DNA from 2 places in the Phreatobacter sp. GW821-FHT04C01 genome. Region 2 is predicted to be linked to the other one. Evidence: riboswitches for the same ligand, from Rfam matches in the RefSeq annotation. Region 2 holds a riboswitch; the other holds the start of a gene.
The links. Region 2 has a riboswitch for cobalamin ahead of AC07WJ_RS17950 (TonB-dependent receptor). Riboswitches for the same ligand answer to the same signal wherever they lie in the genome.

Region 1: another riboswitch for cobalamin. It lies ahead of AC07WJ_RS30405 (TonB-dependent receptor); the one in region 2 lies ahead of AC07WJ_RS17950 (TonB-dependent receptor).

Annotation. Positions count from the first base shown of each region.
Region 1 covers NZ_JBWKTP010000010.1:282,846-287,058, forward strand. The annotation lists gene AC07WJ_RS30400 (DUF6925 family protein) at 1-340, opposite strand, end outside; gene AC07WJ_RS30405 (TonB-dependent receptor) at 407-2,557, opposite strand; cobalamin riboswitch at 2,714-2,907, opposite strand; gene AC07WJ_RS30410 (nuclear transport factor 2 family protein) at 3,027-3,389, opposite strand; gene AC07WJ_RS30415 (GntR family transcriptional regulator) at 3,507-4,213, opposite strand, start outside.
Region 2 covers NZ_JBWKTP010000004.1:444,436-448,648, forward strand. The annotation lists gene AC07WJ_RS17945 (ABC transporter substrate-binding protein) at 1-224, opposite strand, end outside; gene AC07WJ_RS17950 (TonB-dependent receptor) at 227-2,413, opposite strand; cobalamin riboswitch at 2,445-2,645, opposite strand; gene AC07WJ_RS17955 (nitroreductase family protein) at 3,041-3,700, opposite strand; gene AC07WJ_RS17960 (hypothetical protein) at 3,792-4,109, opposite strand.

The DNA.
Region 1 (4,213 bases), on a different contig from region 2:
GGTCTTGGACGCGCAGGGCGCCGGTATCGGGGCCGAGCTCGGTGATGGTTGTGCGACGGTTCATGCGGCCGGCCTCGCGCGGCAGGCACAGCGCGACCGCGTGGTTCCACAGGCGCGGGTCCGAACTGAGCACCTCGAAGGCGACCGGAACCATTTCGCCGGCGGCGTTCAATCGGATGCCGCCGCGCTGCGTCACGGCCGTCACGCCATCGGGGGCCCGCGTGACGGTCACGACCTCGTCCGGGCGCCTGCGAAAACCTTCGATCGCTCCGAAGGCGCCCATGCTCCATTCGACCGCGGCGGTATCGATCTGCGTGGCCAGCCAGTCGAAGGTCTCCATGGGGCGGCAGTCTCCACGCCGGGCAGAGGGCGGGCGCGGGCGCCGCGAGGGCGTCCGCGCCGGTTCTCAGAACTTCACGTTCATCGAGGCCTGGAAGGTTCTCGGCTGGCCGAGGAACCCCTGCAGATAGCCATTGTCCGGGTCATAGCGCAGGTAGGACGAATAGACCTTGTCGAACAGGTTCTTGATCCGGAAGTTGAAGGTGGTGTTCGGGGTCGGCTGCCATTTCAGCCCGACATTGACCAGGGTATAGGCCGGGCGAACAATGGTGTTGGCGAAGTCCTCATAGGACTGGCCGACGAATTGCAGGCCGGCGCTGGCCTCCCAGTTCTCCCGGAACGCCCAGGACAGCCAGAGATTGGCGGTCGCCTGGGGCACCAGGATCGGGACCTTGTTGGTGTAGTCGACCACCGAGAACGAGACGAAATCGATATAGCGGAAGTCGTCATAGCGGGCCTTCAGCACGGCTGCGTTGGCATCGATTCGCCAGCCGCCATCCAATGTCAGTGAGACCGCCGCTTCGATGCCGCGCGATGATTGCTGGCCGATCTGCTGCAGCGAGAAATCCGCGGGGTTCACGACCAGGAGGTTGTTCTTGACGATCTGGAAGGCCGCGAGGGTCCATTGGCCGCGCCCGCCCCAGAACGACTGCTTGACGCCGACTTCGATCTGCCGGCCGCGGGTCAGATCGAAATTCTGGAAGCTCTTGGTGTAGTCGAGCAGCGGCACGTTGATCGGGTCGCTGGCGACCGCGTATTGGCCGTAGATGGCGAAATCCGGCACGGGATTATAGACGGCGCCGACCCGCCAGCCGACCGAGGAGAAGGTTCGCTCGAAGCTGCCCGACGGCGTGCTCAGGTCCTGGCGGTTGATGGTGGGCCGGTCCAGGCGGAGGCCGCCGACAATGGTGAGATTGTCACGCAATGACAGACGGTTTTCGGCGAACAGCGATTGCTGGCTGATCGTCGATCGGAATTTCGGGTCGAGCCGGTTCGGATCCGGGAAGCTGCCGGGATCGAAGACGTTGGGGTTGACCGAACTCATATAGGGCAGGAAGGGCAAGGCGCCGGCCGGGAAATAACTCGAATAACCGAAATTGGCGCGGTTGATGTCGAAGCCCACGACGGTCTCGTTGCGCAGCCCGAACACCTGGGTGCGGAAGGTCAGGTCGGCGCGGTTACCGACTTGGTTCTGCTGTTGCAGGATGTGGCTGTAATTGCTGCGCTCGACCTGATTGGTGCCGGTGTTCCAGAAGTAGGTCTCGGCATTGCGCCATTCGCGCCGGCTTGTGAGGTAATAGAAGACGTTGCGCAACGACAATGCGTCGGACGGCGTCCACTCGGTCTTGAACTGGCTCCAGCTGTCCTCGAAGCGCGCCAGGCTGTCGGAGACATTGTAGTTGCGCCGGCGGATGCTGGTGTCCAGCACGCCGTCCCGATAGGGCGTGCCGTAGTAGCGCATGGGGTTCTGGTGGCCGTAGTCGGTAGAAATCGTGAAGGCGAGATCGGGGGTGGCCTGCAGTCGCAGGGCACCGGATGCGGCGAAGTTGGACGAGTTGCCGCGATCCACCCAGCCGTTCGACGCATCGGTGACGATGTTGAAGCGATAGGACAGGGCCTGTGAGATCGGCCCGCCGCTGTCGAGCGCGATGCGCCGGGTCAAATTGGAATCGAAGAACAGTTCGGCCTCGTTGCGGAAGCCCGTGGTGATCGGCTTTTTCGGCACGACATTGATGACGCCGCCGATGGCGCCTTCGCCATAGAGGACAGAGGCCGGTCCGCGCAGCACCTCGATGCGTTCGACCGACCAAGTGTCGAAAGGAAAGGTGACGTTGCCGCGACCCGGAAACAGCCGCGAGCCGTCATAGAGCTGCATGACCGAATTATTGCCCTGGAAGCCGCGCACCGCGAAAGCGGAGCCGAGGACCGGCGGGGCGACCGACGAGAAGCCCGTGGCGTTCTGGGTCACGGCTTCCGTGATGCTCTGCTGCCCGCGCTCCCGCGCGGTCTCGCCGCGGATGATCTCGACGCTTGCCGGCGTCTGCAATGGCGTAAGCCCGAGACGGCTGGCGGTCGAACTCGGCGTCGAAAGACCGAGGCCACCGTCTTGGCCGGTGGCCACCTCGATCGTCGGCAAGGGCTGGCCGGCGGCTGGCGGCGGCGCGGACTGCGCCAGTGCCAGGCCGGGCAGGGCGGTCGCGAGGGCGATGACGGACAATGACAGCGCCTTGGGCGGGCGCGGTTGGGACGACGGCTGGTTCACCTTGGACCTCGGTGCGTGGCGACACGTCACCGCGAACGAGGCTTCCCAGCGACCTTCACGGAAGGCCCGGCTGTTCGGCTACGATCAGGACACCCCGCCCGACGCACTCGCGTGTGACCACGACTGACGGCAGGTCTCCTGGCTCGCGGATATCGGCACCCATCGCCTTCCCGAGGGTTTCCCCCAGTGGCATGTGATGGGTGCCATCCGCTTACAGTTGCGGGGGCAGCCGCAGCATCGGGGCGGAGGCCCCTCACTGCATTCCCTGTTCGTCCCCGAAGGGAACCGTCCCGACCTCACTAGAGGCCGATCTGAATTGAGTCAATTCTGTGATGCGGGGGCCTGCAATGCCGAACTCCCGGGGGGCCAACGGGCAGCGCCGGGACGCTGCGAACGTCGCGGCGACGTATCGGCCGATCCGATCTCAGCCCGGGACGAGGTCGAAGAAGCCGACCACCGAGGCAAGCCGGCCATCCGCCGAAACGCGGCCGATATCGGTGCCCTTGACCACCGCGGGGCCGTCGCCCGCGGCGAGCTGCCAGGACAGCCGGACATGGTTGCCGAAGCCGTCGGGCTTGCCGACGAGGCTGAAGCGGAGGCCGGCGAATTGCTTCTGGACGCCGCCGAGGACAGCGTCGATCTGGTCGTGGCCGCGGCCCTCGGCCACCGGATCGGCGAAATGGGCGTCGGCGGCCCAGATCTCGCCGACGAGCTTGCGGCGCGCGGCCGCATCGGTTTCGTTCCACATGGCGATGTAGCGGTCGGCGAGTTCGGTCGGGTTGGTCATGTCAGTCTCCGTGCGTGTTTGACGGAGCGATCATGGCGGCTCGGCAAACCGATCCAATTACCTGCAAGGTCATCGCGGCGGAGCGTCGCGCCGGCGATCACGGTCTCGTCCGGCGGTCTACGAGGCGATCGGCTCGTCGACGTCCGGCCGGGCGCGCTGCGCCTGCCCGCGTGACGCCTTGGCGGGCGCGACCGGCATGGCGAGCGGCAGGACTCTGTCGGTCGTCGTGGTCAGATGATCGCGCATGCGCGCGCCGAGGCCGGCCACATCCCGCGCAAGCGCTGCCTCCATCAGGCCCCGGTGTTCCGTGTCCAGGTCGCGCTCTTGGGGAACCGCCGGCACCGAGAGCCGCCGGTAGCGTTCGCTCTGGTCGTAGAGAATGGCCCTGAGCCTGAGGCGCCACGGGCTGCCGCAGGCTGCGACAAGCGCAGCATGAAATGCCTTGTGCGCGGAGGCCCAGTCTTCGCTGACCGCCATCGGATCGCCTTCGACCCGCTCCGGCGTTCGCGACAGGCGGTGATAGGCGGCGACGATGGCGGTCTCCCATTCGACGTCGCCCTGCTCGATGGCCCGCTTCAGGCAAACCAGTTCGAGCTCGATGCGCGTGCTGGTGAGATCGATCAGATCGTCCTGAGACACCGGCGCGACGTTGAAGCCCCGCTGGGCCTCGGCAACCACCAGTCCTTCGGCGGTGAGCCGCGACAAGGCCTCCCTGATGGCACCGAGACTGACGCCCCGGGAGGCGCAGATGTCGTTGATCTTGATCTTCTCGCCGGGCGCGAGACGGCAGGCCAGGATATCGGCGCGCAAGGCCAGATAGGCCG
Region 2 (4,213 bases):
TAGGTCTCGATGCCGACGATCCGTTCGGTCAGCCCAAGCGAGGCGACCAGCTCGGTGTTCGAGGCGAAGATGGTGACGAGGCGCGTCGGCGGCCGCGCGAACATGACCCGCCGCCCCAGCGCATCGACGATGGGGGCCTGCTCCGCCGCCAAAGCCGGGGGGACGGCCGGCGCGACCACGAGCGCCAGTCCAAGACATGCCGCCGGGACCGCCCTTCCCGTCACGATCAGAACCTCGCTTGCATGCCGACGATGAATTCCCGGCCCGGCATGGAATTGCCCATATTGCCGATGCCATTGGTATTGGCATTGGTCGGATTGCCGATGAAGGGCTGCTGGTCGAGCGCGATGAAAAGGGCGTGCTGGTTGATGTTGAAGATATTGTTGACCGCGGCATAGGCGGTCAGGCCCTTGCGCAATTCGCCCTCGAGCCGGGCATTCCACACCCAGAAGGCCGGCTTCCGGTGAATATAGCTGGAATTCGGTTCGCCGGCCGGGATCAGCAAGGGCTCCTCGGTATTGTACCAGAGCGGTCCGCGCAGGATACCGGTGACGGAAAACGTCCAGGGGATCGCCACGCCGGTGCGCTGGCCGAAACGCGTGCCGATCGCAGCCTGGTACTGATACATGCGCTCGACCTGGTTGCTGTTGGCGGTGGCCGCCGCGCCGCCGTCGCGCATGAAGAAATTGTAGCCGCCATTCGCCGTCATCGACCAGTGCCAGCCATTGGCCTGGGCGGAGAAGGCGCGCAGCACGTCGAGGCCGAATTGCAGCTCGATGCCGCGCACGGTCACGTCGCCGGGATTGTTGACATAGTCCGAGGTGGTGCTCGAACCCGGTCGGAGCTTGGTGACGATCCGGTTCGAGATGACGTTCTGGAACAGCGCGGCGTCGAGGCTCCAGCCGTTCAGTGCGAAGGTGGCGCCGACCTCGTACTGGCGGCTGGTCTCCGGCTTCAGGTTCGGATTGCCGAAGATCTGGGTGCCGACCAGGACGGTGTAATTGCCGGCGAGTTCGGTCGCCGTCGGCGAACGGAAGCCGGTGGACACGCCGGTGCGGAAGCTCAGGTAGTCGGTCGCCCGGTAGGTGCCGCCGACCGTATAGGTGGTGGCGTCATAAGGGCGGCTTCCGGTCGCCTGGTTGGCGAGGTTCGGCGTCGTATCGAAACTGGTCGAGCCGCGGGTGTGGCGGACACCGGCACGCAGGATCAGCCGGTCGTCGAACAGGCGCTGGCTGTTCTCGGCATAGAAGGCCATGACCGAGTCGGTCTGGTTGTTGTCCTGGGGCGACACCTGCGCCAGGTTGATCGCGGGATTGACGCTTTCGCGGTAGCGCTGCGAGCGGAGCCAGCTGCGCTCGGCGTCGAACCCGAGAAGCAGTTCGTTGCCGGCCCAGAGGTTGAAGATCGGCTGGAACCGGAGCCCCATGATGTCGAGGTGGCGGCGGTTGAGATCGAGCCGGGTGCGTTGCGCGACGGTCGCCGAATTGGGCGCCGCCCAGCGGAACACGTCGCGGTCCGACACCAGGTAGGTATGCGCGGTCCAGCGGGCGAAATCGGTGTCGGTCTTGCCGGAATAGACGAAATCGAACGAGGCATTGGTGCGTTCGTCGCGGTTGAACGTGCTCCAGGACGAGCCGCGGAAACCGGCATCGTAGATGCCGTCCGACCGCACGGTGACGTCGACGCGGTGGTTGTCGTTGATCTGGCGGCCGAAGGCGCCGGTGATTCCGAGCCGCTGGTACTGGGTATTGGCCATCAGGCCGCCGCCGGCTCCCGAATGGTAGCTGTCGCGCCGGCCGCCGGAAATGCCGACATAATAATCGTTGCCGTTGCTCTGGCCGGCAACATGGCCGCGGCCCTGCAGGAGGCCCCAGGAGCCGCCCTGGATATCGGCGAAATTGCCGGTGGTGTTGCGGCCGTTCTTCAGGATGATGTTGATGACGCCGCCAATCGCCTGGCTGCCATAGATCACCGAGGCCGGGCCGCGGATGACCTCGATGCGGTCGACGTCGGCCGGCGACAGTTTCGAGATATTGGCGGTGCCGGCGCGGCGGCCGTTGATCAGCACCAGGACCTGGCTGCGGAAATCCTTGCCCTGGCCGTCAGTGGCGCCGCCGCGGATGTTGATCGAGGTCTGGCCGGGCGTCCACTCGGAGAAAAAGCCGACGGCGTTCTCGGCGAGCAGTTCGGTGACCGAGCGGGCCGTCGACTGGGTGATGCGCTCGCCTTCGATGACCTGAACGGTACCGGTGATGCGGCTGCGCGGTTCCGGGCGCCCGGTCGAGGTCACCACGATCTCGTCGAGAATGGTCGGCGTATTCTGGGTCTGCTGGGCAAAAGCCGGGGCCGCGGCACCGGCGAGCAACAGGACAGCAATAGCCGGCGCGGCCGCGCGCGGCGAAGACATGGACATGGATCGGCTCCTCCGGCCCTCCGCCGGCATGGGTTACAGTCGATCCTCGGCCGGTCTCCTGGCTCGCGGGTCAGGCGCCGCTTCCCCTTCCCGGCCCGAAGGCCAGTGGTTTGTCGAAGAGCGCTATCCGCTTACAGTTGCGGGGGCAGCCGCGGCCTTGTGCTTGAACCAGCACGCACCGCATTCCCGTTTCACTCCCTGCGAAGGGAGCACCGAAGATTCGCTTAACGAAACACAAATAGGCGTTTGCCGCAATGCGGCCTCATTCCGTTTCGCACAGGCAGATGCGGGATGAGTGTGGGGGATGATCTGGCCCGGCGCCTGGGTCGATCCCCTGCGCTTCCCTCACCGGCCATTCTCGTCCCGGCCAGGCTGGTCCCGGCCATCCACCAATTCGGCACGGTCGATCGTGGAGATCGGATCCCATCGGAGCTGCGACCCGGTCGCGGCAAGATGCCCGCAGCGGCACGGGGCGAAACATCCCGCCGCAAGAGAAGTCGTGGATGCCCGGGACAGGCCCGGGCAAGACGATGCGTGGAGGTAGCGCCGTCGAGACCCGGGCGGCCCAGCCAGGAGGCGGCGCGATCGACGCCCCGGCGATCATCGGCGGCCGCTTCGGCCGTGCCGTCAGGCCGCCGGCCCGGCGTCCGGCGCCTGCCACCAGGTGGTGATCGTGGCAAGGTCCGGGCGCTTGCGTTCGGCGGGCGCCTCCCTGGCGGTGCCGATATGGACGACGCCGGCGATCCTTTCGCCCGGCACCAATCCCAGAAGCGCATGGGCGCCGGGGCTATAGGCGGCCCAGCCGGTCAGCCAGGTCGCGCCGAAGCCGAGCGCATGGGCGGCGGTGAGCAGGTTCATGCAGGCGGCGCCGGCCGACAGGTCCTGTTCCCAGGAGGGAATGCGTGCGGCTGCGTCGCTGCGGCTGACGACGATGACGATGACCGGCGCATAGGTGAAGACGCGCGACATGATGCCGGCGAATTTGGCGCGCTTTTCGGCGTCCATCGCCTCGTTCTCGGCGGCATAGAGTTCGGCGAAGCGGGCGCCGGCGTCGGAACGGGCCTGGCCCTCGACCACGATGAAACGCCAGGGTTCGAGGACACCGTGATCGGGCACGCGGGCGGCAATGGTCAGGAGCCGCTGCAGTTCGGCGGCACTGGGCCCCGGTTCGCTCAGCATGGTCATGCCGACCGACCGGCGCGTCTCGAGCAAGGCGAGAAGCGCCTCGCCTGCCCCGCCTTGGGGGCCGTCGGGCGTCATGACGGCGTTGGTCGCCTGGTTGTCCATGCTGTCTGCCTTTGCTGGCCGCCGGTCGCCGCGTCGGGCGTCCGGACGGCGATGGGGTATGGCGGCCGAGGCCGCCGAAATCCTGCGAGACTCAGGCCCGCCCGAGCGCCTGCATGAGCCGGAGATCGGTGACCTGTGGCAAGGGGATCATCGCCGCCAACGCCGCCTGCAGGGCTTCGACATCCGCGCTCGCGTCGGGCTGCCAGCCGCAGGGACAGGGATTGTCGCCGCGATGGGCCTCCGCGACCTCCTGATAGACCGAACCGAGCGCCATGGCGACCAGGCCGAGCACGGTGATCGGCGGCAATTGGGTGGTGCGAAGCGCATTGCAGAAGGCCACCATGATGGTCTGGTGGAATTCGGCGCGGGCAGCGTCGGTCGGGTCCTTGAGGCCTGGTTCAGCTTGCATGATCGGCATCTCCTGCGGCCGGCAGCGCGTTCGCCAGCCCGATGGGCAGTCTGGCGAGCCATTCGCGGCGGGGCACGAGCCAGAGCCATAGGCGCGAATGTCGA